One region of the Pontibacillus yanchengensis genome, then DNA from elsewhere that is predicted to be linked to it. Evidence: riboswitches for the same ligand, from Rfam matches in the RefSeq annotation. Region 1 holds a riboswitch; each other region holds the start of a gene.
What was found. A riboswitch is a leader RNA that binds a small molecule or an ion and turns the genes downstream of it on or off. The one in region 1 is predicted to bind cyclic di-GMP.

Region 1 (4,219 bases):
AGCTGCTTCAATAGCTGCGTTTAAAGATAGCAGGTTTGTTTGCTCAGCAATATCGCGAATGACTTCAACGAGCTTGGTGATTTCTTGCGACTGTTTATCCAATCCTTGTACTTTTTCCGCTGCTTCTTTGACGATGGCATCGATGGTCATCATTTGTTCTACAGAGCGATTCATCATCTCACTGCCTTCTTCTGTCATAGACAGTACTTCCTCTGAAGCGTTAGCAACCTCGATGCCACCTTGATGAGCGTGTTGAATTTTTGTTGTGAAATCTTCCATCATTTCAGATAACTGAGAAGAACTATTCGCCTGGGATTCCGCACCTGAGGAAAGCTCAGTCATGGTAGACGCTATTTGTAAACTACCTTCTCGCACCTCATTTGCAGATTGAGTAAGCTCTTCACTCTGACTGGATACCGAGTGGGCTGCACCACCTACATTTTGAATGAGCGAGCGCAAGCTTTCTTTCATTTCATCTACGGATCTTGAAAGTTGGCTTATTTCGTTATGTCCTGACTGTGCGAGCGTAACTTGTAGATTTCCTTCTTCTACTTCTTTCATCTTTGCTTGCAAGTTCTTAATAGGTTTTGTAAGTCTTCTAGTGATGATAGTAGATGCAAGAATGGACAGAAGGATAACACCTAGCAAGCTAATACCAATTGGAATCAAAATAGGTGTTGCTTTTTCTGCAAATTCTGACTTGTAAACAGATCCAATGATGATGAGGTCAGAGCGTTTGTTCACAGCATACCCCATAGCTTTTTGTTCGCCTTCTAGCTCATATTCTACAATGCCGTTATCTTGATTTTGAGCAATTAAGTCCTTATAGTAACCGGCATCTGAAACGTTTTTGCCGATATTGGATTCATTTGGATGAGATAAAAACACCCCATTTTTATCTAGGATGGCTGCGTATCCTGCATCACCAATTTTGATGTTATTGATAGTGGATACCAAAGAGTCAAGGTTAATATCCACTGATACGACTCCCTGCAGTTCACCATTTTGCATGACCGTTTGGGCTGCACTAATGAGTAGTTCATCAGACCCTTCAGTACGGTATGGCTCTGTCCATATGACTTCCCCTTGTTGTTCAACTGCTGATTTGTACCAAGGTCGTTCCCTTGGGTCAAAATCAGATGATAGATTGACAGAGGCCGACATGACGATGTCCCCGTTGTTTTCCTGTCCATAATAAATATTGGTAATGGAATCATTCATGTTATCCATGTCTACAAAATTGAGAAGCATTTCTTCTTTGAAATGTTCAAAGTTTTGTAGTTTACGAGAGTTCGCTAAGTTTTGTACAACTTGTTCTTGTGTTTGAAAATATGTATCAAATGAGTCATTTAAACTTGCCATCTGTTGTTCTACGTTGTTGACTAGCTCATCGGTAGTTTGCGAAACACTAAATGTGTAGCTGACACCAGCGATGATTAAGCCTCCAACCATAATTAAGATAAGAAAAGGGAGTAAGATTTGTCGCTGAATCGTCTTATTAAAAAAGCTCCCTGGAGTTTTGCTGAACCGTTTCTTGTTTGTCTTCTTCTTCATTTCCTGAATTCCCCCTGTAATAAAAAACCCGTCCTGGCTCACACGTCATTTTAGATCCATTTCTATTCTCATACATAAAAAATCACCGAAGAACGGTGTATGGATTAGTACCATTTCGGGAGCACGGCTGCCTTGGTATTACAATGCAATACGGTAGGCCCATAGCTTTGCGCCCCTATCTTTCGCTAAGTTTGCCACTTTGGTATGAAGAAAGATGGTATTTAAAGAAAAATTACACTAACTTCTCGTGTGAAACGGATGAATGAAACTTTGTCTATATTTGTATCGGCATAAAGAATCATTTTATTAAATCATTATAGGAATTATTTAGTTTGTTTTTCTTTACTGAGAATAGATGAATAACCCTAAAAAAAGCCTCTCAAGTAGTTCATACTTGAGAGGCTTACTTTTTTACCTATTTTCTATGCTGCTTTGTTACCTTTATCCTTCTTACCATTACTCTTCTCATCTTTCTTCATAATCTTCTCTAACTCATGTTCAATCTTCTTCATCTCTTTTTCCTCTTTATCGTTATTCATCTTTTGCATAGATTTTAAAATATGGTGAACGGTAGAGTCGATGTGCTGGCTTGTGTTACCGTTTGTAGTTATAAATGATGATAGTTGCTCATCTAAAAGCTTACCAACTTTGTCAGAACCGAACATTGCTTCTAGTTCTACTAGTTGAGTGGCTACGTTCTCTAGAGTCATAGATCCGTCTAAATGATCTTCGAATAGATTGAGTGCAACAACATCTTCAGCAGAGCGGGGCATGATTTTATATTCATCGTAGTTATAGGTAAGGACACCGGTAATAGATTCATATACTTTATCTATCTCAACCAAGTCATTATCGGAATCAATGACAAAAGTGCCTTGTTCATCTTGGGCGGTGTAGTTATGGAACGCATCAACATCCGTTACTTCCGCTAGGTTTATTTTAACCAATTGACCTTCCAGTTCTTCGGAGAACTCGTTTGATGTAATGGGTTTAGCTTGTGGAATGCCTACATCTTTTTCGATGATTGTAGCATTTTGTTCGGAAGGTTGAAGTTGTAATAGGTCAAAATATTCTTCTGTTACTGCTTTAGCCTGAATGCGGTCACCAACATTAGCGCCAAGGTCTTCCGCTCGTACGACGATGCCTGCTGTTTCGTCTTGTACATAATAATTGATCTTCCCGCCAGTTGGGAAAGCCGCTGTTACGATTCCTTCTATGTTAACCCGGCTCCCAATAGTAGATTCTCGAGCTTCCTGAATAGAGACGGCAGGAATGTCTTTTACAATATCATCCGCAGAACGTGGAACTACTTTATATTGACCAAAGCTGTATGTTACATACCCAGTAATAGTGTCATAGGTTGTGCCCACTTCTAGTAGGTTTTCATCCGAATTGATTACAAAGGAACCACTTTTATCGTTTGCTTGAAAATCATTGTACTTATCTACAGACTCGACCGAAACGGTTTGTAACGATACGAGTTGACTTTCGAGTGATTCACCTAAGTCGTTAGCATCGATTAATTTAGGTTCCAGTTCACGAGCGTTTTCTTCTACAATGGTCACATCATCTGTTACGACCTGAAGGAGTCCATAATACTCCTCTGTATTTCCTGAAGCTCGAATGACATCACCAATGGATGCATTAACTGCGTCCGTACGTACAACAATCCCTGCGGTGTCGTCTTGGATATAGTAGTTTTTGTCGTCTTTTGCAATGACCGTTCCTTGAACAGCAACGTTGGACCCTTCTGGCGCATAGCGGGCATCGGCAATCTTATTGCCACGTTCAAATGCTGGCTCATATCCGGCTTGAATAGCTTCTTGTTCTGTCCAGAAGAAAATACGATTCTCCACCGGTACTTGCTCCCAATTTGCAGGTCTTACATATTGATTTGTCTCTGAATTACCTACATATTTTGAGTAGCCTTTTTGATCGTAACGTGCACGGAATTCAAAGGGTAATTCAAGTAAAGGAGTTTCTTCGCTCCAGATTCCAAAATTATTAGCCTGGGCAGTTTTTGCAGCTTGTTGGTACATTTGGTAGGTTTCCTCGCTGCCAATTGGGGCGATGAAATACGTTACAGCATAGCCCTTTTCAACCATATTTAGGTTCGTATTCAGTCCGTCAGACGTACGTATGACTTCTGCAAGCAAACGTCCGTAATCGTCCGTCACTTTTTCACTAACATCAAGGGTTACCTCATCGCCTGGTTGTAGTAATGTTTGTAGGTGTTCTGTAGCTTGTACACCGTGATATTTTTGTGAGTGATTTGGATTGGTTGTAATCAAAGAGGAGTCATATGAATCCATATGATACGTTTCAGGAGTGTCGATGTTTAAGTATCTTACGGTGTCTGCTCCCAGAATGGATGATTCAATCTTAATTGTATCCCCGTCTACAACTCTCTCAACTGTAGCTGTATATTCATCCTTTGGCTCAGGAGGCTGTACGGACTCATATTTTCCAAGGTTTGAAAAAGTGTCTTTAGGTAAAGCAATCCATTCATCGGTAGGATCGTAAGCATCAGTAACGTCTGTGTCACCAGCAAGAACTGTCTCCTTACGTACTAACGTGGTATCTTTAGTCGATGTAGCGTTCTCCGTCCATCCATCACCAGGATCTTCTCCAACTTTACCAATGGAGTCCACCACTGTACCTTGTC
Region 2 (4,219 bases), on a different contig from region 1:
ATAAGCTAGAATAAAGATAACAAACATGTGAAGGGGCGGATGTAGCATGAGTGAGGAAAAAGTGTATCAAGATATTCTAAAATGGGAGAACCAATGGAAAGATTATCGAGCTAATGACTTTGAAATGATTTATGAGCAATGGATGAATAAAACCTTCACGAACTTAAATCCAAAAATGAAGAAAAAATTTTTCCACCAAATGGATCAATGGTTCTTTCATACACATGCCTACATACAAGGAACAGCATTTCAAAATGAAGCAAGATTAAGAATTTTAACAAGTGGTCGTATTTTCCGATCAGATATTGATTATTTAGAAGATATGAAAGAATTAACGATTGATCAATTAACATACTTAGCGCATCAACATATCGCAAAAGGCAAGCTATATTCCTTTGCTCAAGGAGGTCTTACAGGCACGGGCGGATATCTTCTTTTAGGGGTGGATTTTCCATTAATGATGATATTAAACCTTCGAGCTGTACAGCTAATTGGTTTAACATTTGGATATGAAGTAAATCATCCTTATGAAATGATGTTGTCATTAAAGATTTTTCATGCAGCTACGTTACCAAAGCGACTGCAAAAAGGGGCCTGGGATGATCTAAAAAAAGAACTTGAACATCATACTTCTCCGTTTATTTATGAAGGTGAGGATGAATTCACAGATGAAACATGGCTAGAACAGCCATTTAAGCAAGGAATGAAATCATTATTTATTCTAACGTTCCGGAAAAAACTCATTCAAGGAATGCCGATTGTTAGTATGGTTATAGGAGCTACATTAAATTATCAATTAACCCGACAAGTGACCGATTTTGCACTACGATTTTATCAATATCGTTATCTTGTTGAGCAAGGAGAGATTGAGTAATGTCCGTTTCAGAACATAAACAACAATCAAAACCATCGATAACTTGTAAAGTGATTACTATTTCTGATACTAGAGACGAGTCCTCTGACAAAAGCGGCCAGCTAATGATGGATTTTTTAACGTCTTCAGGTCATGTTGTTAAGGACTATGAAATTGTAAAAGACCATCAGCAAGCAATCCGAGAATCGATTGAGTTAGGGTGTAGCGATGAGAGAATTGAAGCCGTTCTAACCAATGGTGGTACTGGTATGGCAAAACGTGATGTAACCATTGAGACAGTGGAAGGTATGTTAGACAAGGAAATGGTAGGCTTTGGTGAATTGTTTCGCATGCTAAGCTATACAGAAGATATAGGTTCTGCTGCTATGTTATCAAGAGCCATAGCAGGTGTGCGAAACCAAACAATTTTGTTTTCAACCCCCGGTTCCACTGGAGCGGTTCGTTTAGCAATGGAAAAACTGATTATGCCTGAATTACCCCATGTAGTAAGAGAGTTATCAAAATAAGTTTTAAGTGAAAACCTCGTATTGAGGGGATTATTTTAAATCGAAACTCCAATTATCATAAGAATTGGAGTGTTTGTTATATTGTTATTTCTAATTTAGTCTTGTCTACTTCTTTCTACCAAAGAAGCCTAAAAGTTGTTTATCAAAACCCCCTGCTGACATCACTATTTGGAGAGAGTTAATAATAAGTGTCTATCTCCAATCCAAGAATTACAAGAGAATGGCTATAGGTAAGCAAATTTAATGACAATAAAAGAATAAAATGGGAATTAATTCAAAATTATTGCACACTTTTAATTGACAGAAATTTAAGTTATTTCGACAAAATCATCAAATAAAAATGGATTTTGCTAACAAATTCTAACAATATTTTTGGGACAAGTTTTGTATAGTTAATCTATACTAATCCTTCAGAAAAAGGCAAACTAATTGAAAGGTTAGGACGCAAAGTCACAGGTCTAAGGTGAATTTTACTAAGACGGCTGGTCTACCTGGAAAAATTCAGGTTTGGAGGAGAATGATGAAAACAAATACGGTTACTGATCGAGAAGAGCTTGATAGTGAATGGGTAGAGTTAATCAAACAGGCAAAGGAGCTGGGATTAACCAAAGAAGAAATAAAAGGGTTCTTCTATCGGAAAGAAGATCAAATGGTTGTTTATAAGAAGTGAAGGTATAAGGATTTTGTATTGATTTTTAATATTTTTCAGAACAAGAATGAAACCTTTAATTCAAATATGGTATACTTCATTGCAGGAAGAAGGTGAAGTGCCATGATAGGAGAACAAATTAAGGCTTTACGAAAAGAAAAACAACTATCCTTATCAGAACTAGCAGAACGAGCTGGTGTTGCTAAATCGTATCTTAGTTCTATTGAACGTAACCTACAAAAAAATCCTTCTATTCAATTTCTAGAAAAAATCTCAAAGGTACTGCATGTCCCCCTAGAGCATTTGCTACATAATGACCAACAACGGGAAGAAGGGTCATCATCTTTAGATGAAGATTGGGTAGACTTGGTTAGAGAGGCCCAGGACTCAGGAGTAACGAAAGATCAATTTAAAGAATTTCTTGAGTTTAACAAATGGCGACTCCACCAAGGTGAATACACCCAGGAAAAAAACAATAAATCCAACTGAAAATAAAAATGTACTAACAAAAAACGAAGCTGTATCGGTAACAGCTTCGTTTTTATTATAAGACGACTGAAAAATAACGAACTCCTAGTGAGTATCCGCTCTTACAACTAATACATCACAGCTTGCATATCGAGTGATATGTTCAGAAACACTTCCAATAAAGAAACGTTCTACAGCGTTTAATCCTGTGGCACCACATATAATTAAGTCTGCTTCTAATTTTGGCGCTACTTCTTTTGCGATTTTTACTTTTGGAGACCCATAATCAATATCCACTTGTACTTGCTGAATTCCTGCTTCTTTTGCCTGTTTTTCATACTTGTTTAAGAGCTCCGTTGCATATCCTTCAGCTCGTTCTGCTAAAGAGCGATCGTATGCTTCCACTGTTGCAAAAGCACGTGTATCTACAACATGACAAATAAAGAGATGAGCATCGTTACGTCTAGCGATATCTATTGCTTTTTCAAAAGCATGTTCAGAGGCTTCCGAGCCATCGACTGCAATAACGATACGTTTGTACTCAAATGGCATATGGAATCTCTCCTTTCCTTTTTCTTCATTATAACATTTGAACGCTTTCATTTGGAAAAAGATGTGGCGAAGAATAAGGCTATCTTGTGACATACTAAAAGTGGGAGGTGTTCTATATGGATAAGGAAAACAAGCTAGGTTTACAATTCGACCCTGAAGGGGAAAAGATTGTAGCAGAACAACTTTCTGATAGTTATATGAGTGGAGTAATTGATCAATACGAACAAAACGAAAGAAACAAAAAGGCCAAAAAGGAACCAAAACGTTCTTTTTAACCACGTCTTCACTTGATTGATGAAAGCATAAAGCTCACCCTTCACCTTACACGAGTGAAGGGTGTTTGTTTATTTATAAGGAAGCAAATTTTGTTTTGTTGAATTCAGCTAAAACTCCATAAAGAACTCCGACAATGACAAAGGTAAGAAAGCCAGGAGAAAAGCTTTCTGGTATGACGAAGTAAATTGCTGTCCCGATTAAAACAGAGATAAATGGCAATCGGTACACACTCCCTGTTTCTTGAAGGGATAACAATGATGATGTGGGTATGCTTGCTCGCTTTATCCATAAATAATCAACTACAATGACGGCGGATATAGGAATGATCAGACCTCCAAGAGCCGATATAAATTGCTCAGCTTGATTAACAAGAGTTGGAGTGGCACTTAATACCACACCTAACACACCGAAAATGATTGCGCTTTGAACTCTTGAGAGTTGAGAAAAAGTATTCAAGAGACTATATCCGCCTGTATAAGCATTGCTCATATTAATGGAAAGCATCGAAACCATAGCGGTTAAGGTGATGATTGTTATCATCCATGGAGTGGATGTTACTGCTGTTGAGGAAACATAAGGATTTACATCGTTAAATAAATAAGCCGAACCACTTCCTAAAATAGCAGTTAAGATAAAACCAAAGCTATTCCCCAAAAATAATCCAAGAGCACCTTGATTTGGCGTTTTTGCGTAACGTGTCATGTCTGCTGAAGCACTTACGCCCGATACGTATTGAACAAATGCTAAGCTAGAAAAGAAAGCCATCATCGTAAAGCTACCATGGCCACTTTCTGGTGTAAGCTCTAATAATGAACGATTTGTTTCATTTGTAGTAAAGTAGATATAGAGCATGGTACCTTCGCCAAGTAACAGTAATGGCAGGAAGTAAGAGGT
Region 3 (4,219 bases), on a different contig from region 1:
GTGGCTATGATTGGATTTTACGGTGTAGGAGAACGCATTTACCGAAAGCACTCAAGAGGGATTGGAGCAACGTTTTTAGTTGTAGGTGTTCTTACGTTTGGAGCTGGAATTATTCTTACCGGTCAGATGTATCATTATATGGCCTATAGTGCCACGGCGTTCTTTATATGGTCTCTTGCAGTCATTGCGGTCTTTATCTTAAGTCAGGAAGCCGTCATGCTAGTATTGGCATTTGGTATTATTACGGTTGGTCAAATCTATGGAGGATTTACGTATCACGATTTTCATCTCGGTCTAGGATTGCTTTTTCTTATTGGATTAGGCTATTTTACCTATAAACATCAACGGGAATGGATTTCCACCCTTTATGGAATAGGATTTTTTTTGCAAAGCCTTGTGCTCGTGCTAACTTCAGATTTATCGTATTACTGGCTATTTGCATTCTTGTTATTGTTATACAGCCTTTCAGAAATTGTATCGAAGGACTTTCCTGTGCAAGCTTTTAAGCGTATTGCCTTAGCTTTAGCGTTTCTTATTGGGATCATACAAGTTTTCACCCTACAATCCGGATGGGTGTTACAAGATATTCAGCTAGAGGTTAGCTTTCTTCTGGTATTAATTGTAATTGGTGGATGGGTTATTTATCGTAAAATCACCACCCATTCTTCAGTAGAATTGGTAGATTTAGCCCTATTTGTGCCTGTCTTTTTATTGCCAGATTTAAAGAGTGCTCTGGTATTAATTATGTTATATATTTTTTCACTAGGTAGGTTACTAACAGGATATAAAGATGGGGACGCTGAGATGATCAACATTGGAACAATTGCGTTTTTAGTGAGTACCCTTGTAGCTTATTTCCAATTAGCATGGGACTTTCTTGATAAATCGTTGTTCTTCTTTATTGGAGGAGTGCTGCTATTTACGCTTGGTTACTTGCTTGAACGGAGACGAAGAGCTTTCTGTCGTGCAGAGGAAAGAGGTGATCGGTTATGAAGAAATGGTTATTTATCGTGGTCGTGGCCGCACAAGCGTTTTACTTAGTAGCAATGGCAGTTTCCTATTATGTAATGGAAGATTTCGGTGAAACTGTAACACTTCAAACAGCACCTGTTGATCCAAGTGATGTGTTTTATGGCGACTATGTCATATTAAACTATGAAGTAAATACAATTCCAAAGGGTCAATTGAGTGAAGGAGAGTTGGAACGAGGGGATAAGGTTTATGTTTATTTAGTTCCAAATGACAATGGAATATTTGAGGTACAAAGAGCATCACTACAAAAACAAAATGCAAAAGAGAACGAAGTGATAATGACCGGACGTTACGAATTTGAAGCAAACGATGGTTTTCAGATAGACTATGGAATCGGTCGATATTATGTTGAAGATAATAGTGGTGAGACTTATGAAAATCATCAGGGTGATATGATGGTTGAAATTGCTATCGCCCCTTGGGGTCAGAAGAGAATAATAGAGGTTATGTTGGCAAAGTAGGTGTTCAGCTGAATTGCCTATAAAAAAGCATTTTTAGTTATATATACCTATAAAATTTCTGGAAATATATAAAATAGGAAAATATTTCTATACAAAAAATAAGAACTATGAATGATACCCAACTAGACAATTATCGATGTATAATATAGATAATCAGATTCAACGTCAAGTTCATAGCACATCTGTTGAATCTCGATAAAGGCAAACCTGATGAAAATCAGTGACGCAAAGCTATAGGGGCTACGGATCATGTTGCCACGCATGAATCTACGCCAGCCAGTTACCGAAAGATTGCGGGTGCATTTTATGATCTAACCCACTTTCGGTAGTCGAAGGCAGGGTTATTTTTTATGCAGGAGGAGGTGACCAGTAGTAGCTGCACTACTCGAACCTACATGAATCTATTCCTTTTTACGACCATTTTTAGGGATAGACTAGCATGATTAGTTCCCTCACCATTCTATTCTGACATAAGACCTTGCCTAGACACGTCGTACCTTGTCCTTTTGAAGGACATCCTCTATTTTAGCGTACATCCTTACGTTTTTAGTTTATTGTAAGAACACAAGCAGTTGAGTTTTGAGTGATTTTCCCCTTATACAAAATAGACGGCCTTACGCATCATGCGTAAGGCTCTTTTTTTGCTTTGGGACGAAGGGACAGGTTCCTCGTCCCACTGGATTCTGCTAGGTGGTTTTCAGTACAATGAAACTAGGTTTTACAATTGGAGGGTTTTAGATGGATTTAGGACTACAAGGGAAGCGGGTTATTTTGTTAGCAGCTAGTAAAGGATTAGGGAAGGCGATAGCAACGGAATTTGTAAAAGAGGGAGCGGAAGTGCTCATCTCTAGTCGAGATCCCGAAAATTTATTCTCAGCCGCACAGGAAATAAAGCAAGAAGTAGGCGGAGATGGATCAGCTCCACACACACATGTATGTGATCTAACTAGTGCAAAAGCAATAGAGGAATTGTTTGAAGCGGCCTCTGATAAACTAGGGGGTGTTGATGTACTAATCAATAACGCTGGAGGACCTCCTGCAGGTTCTTTTATGCAATTCAAAGATGAAGATTGGCAGCAGGCATTTGAATTAAACTTACTTAGCTTTATTAGAGCATCTCGATTAGCAATTCCGCAAATGCAAGATGCAGGAGGAGGGCGTATTTTGAATATAGCTTCCTCTTCCATAAAGCAACCTATCGATGGGCTTATTCTTTCCAACACATTTCGTACAGGAATAGCAGGATTATCAAAAAGCCTTGCCAATGAGTACGCTAAAGATAATATTTTAGTAAATACGATTGGACCAGGAAGAATTGGAACAGAGCGTGTAGAAGAATTGGATAAAAAACAAGCCACAAGAAGAGGATTATCCAGTGAAGAAGTCAAGGCAGAAGCAGAAACCCAGATTCCAATGGGGCGTTATGGTGAGCCAGAAGAATTTGCAAAGACAGCTGTTTATTTAGCTTCATTTGCCAATACGTACGTGACCGGTGAAACGTTAGTGGTCGATGGAGGCTATGTGAAAGCATTATAATCTTAAGAGCCGCAAGGGGGGATATCACTCAGTGCGGCTTTTATTAGCTGAAAAGAAAGAATAAATTCTGGCGCTTACGTGTCTAGCTCCAGCGCCCAGCGACTAGTGTGCTTCCCTCGCCTCTGTACGATAAGTCAACATTGAATCACTCATGTTTCCGTGTTTCCTTTATCTCCTACGGCTCAGTCTAGCTCATACGTCGCTATCAGGGCGCTTACCCATTTCTTTAGCTTTTTGCTTCACCTAATGATGGATGCGAGGTACAGAGCATGGTAACCGCAGCTACACACAAAATCGTCATGGATGAGAGAAGAAGCGTTTGAGTGGAGAAGAGATATCCTCCTAGTAAGATGACTGCAAGATCGATGACAAAAATGACTGCACCGACATTGATTTTGAATAAATCTGCAATCATTTGTGCTAGCAAGTCCGTCCCACCTGTGCTCGTCCCATGTCGAAGCATGAATCCGATACCACCACCAACAAAAACCCCACCAATCATGGAACTAAGTGCAGGATCTAATGCAAGGTGATGTAGTCTTAATCCGTTAAATAAATCAATAAATAGAGATGAGATCAAGAGTCCATGTAAACTATTATAGAAGTAATACCGATAATGAAACCAGGCGAGGGTGAAGATCGGAATACTACAGATGATGATAGCTAGTCCAGCTTCCATGCCCCATAAATAATTTGCGATTAAACCAATTCCTATTACCCCACCATCTAATACATGATAAGGTGCTAAGAAAAAATTAATACCAATCGCCAAAAGGGAGCTTCCAAATAAGATGATGAGGCCTTTCTTTAAAAGGGCTTTCATAAGAGTCTCCTTTGCGTACATGTTTACTTTATATGTATTCAGGAGATTGTCTTACATACGAGTTTTTAATATAGCTTGATAGATGATTGGTATAGATTCGTATAATAAAAGCGAATGTTTTGACAGGTAAAAATTACAAATGTAAATTAGTATGTGTAGCAACTATCTTTAAATAGTTGATGTGACAACTAATGTAGGAAAAAGGTTATTCGTGTAGGATGAAAAACTGTTCTGATTGTTAAAATAATTAATCCCTAGTAACTAAAGGAGTGAACACACATCAACATGGCACAAGAATATGAAAACCAAGAACCTTTGAAACGAAGTGTAAAGGATCATTGGTATGTAGAGTATAGTGAACAGCGTT
Region 4 (4,219 bases), on a different contig from region 1:
TATTAGCGAGCAGTCCCAAGGTGCATATGCAGGTATCCAAGGAAATAGCCCATAATGATACACCCATAGCCCAAACTTCACACCAAGAAAATCAAGGAAGGATGAAAGTAATATAACTAAAAATCCTGAATACAAAAGTCTATCTCTACTTTCTTTTTTGCTTAGTAAGAACCAAACTATCCATGGTGCAGTTGATAATGCTAATCCTGCCCACCAATGAGGTGTGAATAATACGTTTTCATACCAGAACGGTATTTTTGATTTTGCCATGTTAGTGAGTTTTTCATAAAATTCTAGGTTTTTTTCTAAGTATGTTTGTTGATCCATAATAACAACAACTCCATGATTTTATTATTAGTGTTACCAAAAATCATTCCTTTGAAAAGGTTCTTCAATAAAATAGCTTGTGTTTATTAAATAGAGAAAGGCGCTCAGTATATAGACTGAACGCCTTTCATGGAAAATGTCATTGGATTCTTAGTTAGATAGAAATTATACATTGGAATTTCAAGGGGGTGAAGTTAAATAGAGATATATCAAGGCAACAGCTTAGATGTTCTTAAATTATAAAAAAGAAAAAAGCACATAGCTCTTAAGGCCATGTGCTTTGAAGTTTAGTTGGAATGATAGAACAATAATATATACGAAATAATAGAAATTCAAAAATTAATAATTAAGTCGGTTTATTGGTTAAAGCTGTGTGAATTAAATCTATTTCGGAGTCTAGTACTGTCAAATAATTTGAGTCTGTATGGGAGATAGTGTTTCGTAATTCGTTTAATCTGTTTAAGTCTCTTGTTATTATCTCTTGTTCATCATCATTTAACAAGATTTCATTCATAAGAAACTCCTTAATTTAGCCATTTCAATTATTTACCCCAAAATAGCAATTTCGAAACTTTGATATAGATGCAACTAAATAGTGATTAGGTGTAATTAAAAACACGCATGTACATCAATTGAAGAAATGATTGAATTTATGGATAGTAATAAATAAATAGAGGGCTAAGAAATTAAAGCAAAAAAATAGCGCAATGTGCAAATAACACATGCGCTCAAAACATTTAGTGAGGGGAACTTAGCTCTTAAGTTCCAGGAAATTTTATCTTGAAGAGTTTCAAATTAATAATCACTGAATTAGGGGTAGAAACAGCGAAACCCAAATTTCCTGATTTTTCATTATACATTATTTGAATTATATGACAATGGTTATCTTGTTAGGGAGGGTGATTAACAATGAATTTTCCTTACAGAAGGTATTTTATATAAGAACTCAAAGAATTACAGCTTGAGCTTATTAATTAGAGTTAAAAGAGCTCCCCTATTAGGGGGGGAGCTAAACTAAGTATTTTATTAACAATCTGTGTAATACCAAGACTCACATGCATCATATGCCTGTTCGGATTGATTAGCACCTGCATATGATGTTCCAGCGATTAAACCTAGCGCTACAACACCTACTAAACCAAACTTTTTTAGTTTTTCCATGTAGAAAACACCTCCTTAATTTGGATGTGTTTACATTATATGGTTAATATTCAGAAAATTTCAAGTTATAGGAAGAAAACAGGAAATTTGTCGCAAGTCCCTACATTGAATATAAATCATATATAGGACATTTGACTTTCTATGTAGTTCAATCGTCTATTGAATATAGATTTCACTTAACGATGAAGTTCTTTTCTGAAGTTATTTTATCTAAGGACTCAATTAAATGACTAAAGTTCGGTTTCATTATAAAGTCCTTAGCTCCTATTCTGAGAGACTCCGTTACATGGAATTTATGACCTACTGATGAACACATCATCACATTGGCATTAGGATCATCATCTAAAATGTTTCTAAGACAATCGATACCTCCAAGCCATGGCAATGTGATATCTAAAATAACTACTTCCGGTCTGTGTTCCTTATAGAGTGTAGTAGCAGTACAACCATCACTTGCTTCTGCTACAACATAGTAATTTGAGTCATGAAGTAGGCTTTTCAGCCATGACCGCATGAATTTGGAGTCATCAACTAGCATTACGCTATGCATGAAGACATCCCCCTTTTCGCTAAATATTAAGGCAAATTAGGAAATGGGATTCGATGTGCAACCCGGCTACCGTGGTACATAAAACTTTAGGTCCGTGGCTTTGCGTCTTTTACTTTCGTAAAATTTGCCTATGCTAGCATATATCGACAGAATTCTACAATTTTTGATGTGTTATTGAAAAATTTGTTAATAAAAGAGGGATTCTAAAATATACTTCTAATAATCTTCTACAGTCCAACTAATGTGAGTGTGTAATTTATTTGAATTTAATTGTGATTTTAGATCTAGTATTAAGTGGGTGTAATTGGGGAGGAGCAGTAGAAGAAAAATCCTCTCAGCCTAATATAGATACTATAAGTACAACTTGGGTAAACACGCTATATAAAAGAGGGAGGTATTTTGTGAATATAGCTGATGCGTTGGAACAAAAGAGGAGTATTGATTATTTTGAAGGCCTACATGACGCCTATGATTTAAACTTAATATTCGGATAAACAGTCTTTGAAGCTACAACTGATAATGTTTTGTATAATTTTGAAAAATATTATTCCAAGGAAAAAAGTAAACAAGTGGATAATATGCTTAAATCTTTACGAGAAATAACTTATAATGCTAATCAATATGTAAAAGAAAAAGATGATGAGTAAAGGAGAATTCTTTATATCTAGAGAGTTTGTAGAGTTCTTGTTTTGTTATGTGAAGGTGGAGGTTTAATGACACTAAAAAATATTCTAATAACTATTATTATACTTTTAATTTCAAATATATATTTGTTTAATATATATTCCTTTAAAACTTAGATTTTAAGTGGATAGATAATAAAACTATAAAAATTAATGAAGAAACTATTAACATATTTAATGAAACATATTATTACCTTGATGATCCGGATTGAATTTCATTACATCTTTGGCACGTACTAGCGTTTTAAAGCTTGATATTTATTCTCTCTATTTTCCCTACTTTATCTCCTAGGCATTAAAAGACATCTTTTTTTACATTATTTCCTCTTCTTCTTGCATATATATTTTTACATAGGAAGATTATTGTAATCTAATAAAAGTAATTTTAGTATAATGAGAAGGGAGTTGATACTATGGAAACTATTACGTCTTTCTTTATAGAGTATGAAATGTATTTTAAGATTACATTGAGTGCTTTGCTAGGTTTTATGATAGGAATGGATAGAACCTCAAAACATAAACCAGCAGGTATGAAGACTTATACTTATGTGTCTACTGCATGTACTTTGATTACAATTATTTCGATAAATAGTGCATCTTCATTTAGTGAACCATTTAGCGGGAAAGTAATGGACCCTATGAGACTTGCTGCTCAAATAGTATCTGGATTAGGTTTCCTTGGTGCGGGAGTGATATTAAAGGATGGACTAAGAGTTAAAGGACTTACTTCTGCGGCTATGATTCTATTTGTAGGTGGTGTAGGTATAGGTGTAGGAGCTGGATTCTATATGGCAGTTTTATATTCGGTATTCATTACGTTTATTTTTACGAAAACTGCCGGTTATTTTGAAAACCGTGAATTAGTTCGAAATAAATAAATCAAAAAAGACTAATTTTCATGAATATATTCTCGGTTCTGAGATCAAGGTGCAGAACCATTTGTGTAATCTTTTTAGGGGTCTACAATATTGACAATGAACAGCATGTGCAGGTCGCATGCTGTTTTTATTTTCTGTATGTCAATTGAGATTCGTTAACTAATTGACAGGAAAGTAGAATTATATGAAAGTGTGAAATAAATGGAATCATAATGATTTACCAGTTTTTGAGGAGTTCTTTTCATATGCTGCATGTATTAGCTAAGAGAAACATCACCTTTTTTCTTATAGCTAGGTTAGTGCTAGAACTAGCTAAAAAGATTTCGTGGATTGCAATTGCGTGGTTTGTATATCAACTGACTAATTCAGCTTCTGCGATTGGGTTTGTAATTACAGCAGCAACGATATCACCACTGATATCTAGCGTTTTTGCGGGAGTTGTACTGGATCAATTTAATAGAAGAACGTTAATGGTTGTAGAGAATGGATTAAGAGGTATGTTTCTTTTGCTTATTCCCCTTTTATATTGGGGAGATCTATTGATGTTTTCATCAATCGTTATCATAATTTTTCTTAATGGTTTTTTATCTGCTTTTACTGATATAGGAAGTACTACTATA

Region 2: linked by a shared signal. The riboswitch ahead of GLW08_RS07570 (anti-repressor SinI family protein) and the one ahead of GLW08_RS11215 (methyl-accepting chemotaxis protein) in region 1 are both predicted to bind cyclic di-GMP.
Region 3: linked by a shared signal. The riboswitch ahead of GLW08_RS05875 (SDR family oxidoreductase) and the one ahead of GLW08_RS11215 (methyl-accepting chemotaxis protein) in region 1 are both predicted to bind cyclic di-GMP.
Region 4: linked by a shared signal. The riboswitch ahead of GLW08_RS05990 (response regulator) and the one ahead of GLW08_RS11215 (methyl-accepting chemotaxis protein) in region 1 are both predicted to bind cyclic di-GMP.

What each region holds. Positions count from the first base shown of each region.
Region 1 covers NZ_WMEU01000003.1:250,066-254,284, forward strand. Annotated here, with positions in the region: gene GLW08_RS11215 (methyl-accepting chemotaxis protein) at 1-1,554, opposite strand, end outside; cyclic di-GMP riboswitch class I at 1,669-1,760, opposite strand; gene GLW08_RS11220 (thermonuclease family protein) at 1,977-4,219, opposite strand, start outside.
Region 2 covers NZ_WMEU01000002.1:79,806-84,024, forward strand. Annotated here, with positions in the region: gene GLW08_RS07560 (EcsC family protein) at 47-874, shown strand; gene GLW08_RS07565 (MogA/MoaB family molybdenum cofactor biosynthesis protein) at 874-1,380, shown strand; cyclic di-GMP riboswitch class I at 1,790-1,875, shown strand; gene GLW08_RS07570 (anti-repressor SinI family protein) at 1,898-2,050, shown strand; gene GLW08_RS07575 (helix-turn-helix domain-containing protein) at 2,153-2,518, shown strand; gene GLW08_RS07580 (universal stress protein) at 2,603-3,049, opposite strand; gene GLW08_RS21615 (hypothetical protein) at 3,166-3,324, shown strand; gene GLW08_RS07585 (purine-cytosine permease family protein) at 3,398-4,219, opposite strand, start outside.
Region 3 covers NZ_WMEU01000001.1:1,217,488-1,221,706, reverse strand. Annotated here, with positions in the region: gene GLW08_RS05885 (DUF2157 domain-containing protein) at 1-993, shown strand, start outside; gene GLW08_RS05880 (GDYXXLXY domain-containing protein) at 990-1,493, shown strand; cyclic di-GMP riboswitch class I at 1,684-1,781, shown strand; gene GLW08_RS05875 (SDR family oxidoreductase) at 2,232-3,029, shown strand; gene GLW08_RS05870 (YitT family protein) at 3,256-3,852, opposite strand; gene GLW08_RS05865 (pirin family protein) at 4,138-4,219, shown strand, end outside.
Region 4 covers NZ_WMEU01000001.1:1,241,593-1,245,811, reverse strand. Annotated here, with positions in the region: gene GLW08_RS05995 (CBO0543 family protein) at 1-327, opposite strand, end outside; gene GLW08_RS22070 (hypothetical protein) at 1,354-1,488, opposite strand; gene GLW08_RS05990 (response regulator) at 1,661-2,038, opposite strand; cyclic di-GMP riboswitch class I at 2,092-2,177, opposite strand; gene GLW08_RS05985 (MgtC/SapB family protein) at 3,135-3,599, shown strand; gene GLW08_RS05980 (MFS transporter) at 3,845-4,219, shown strand, end outside.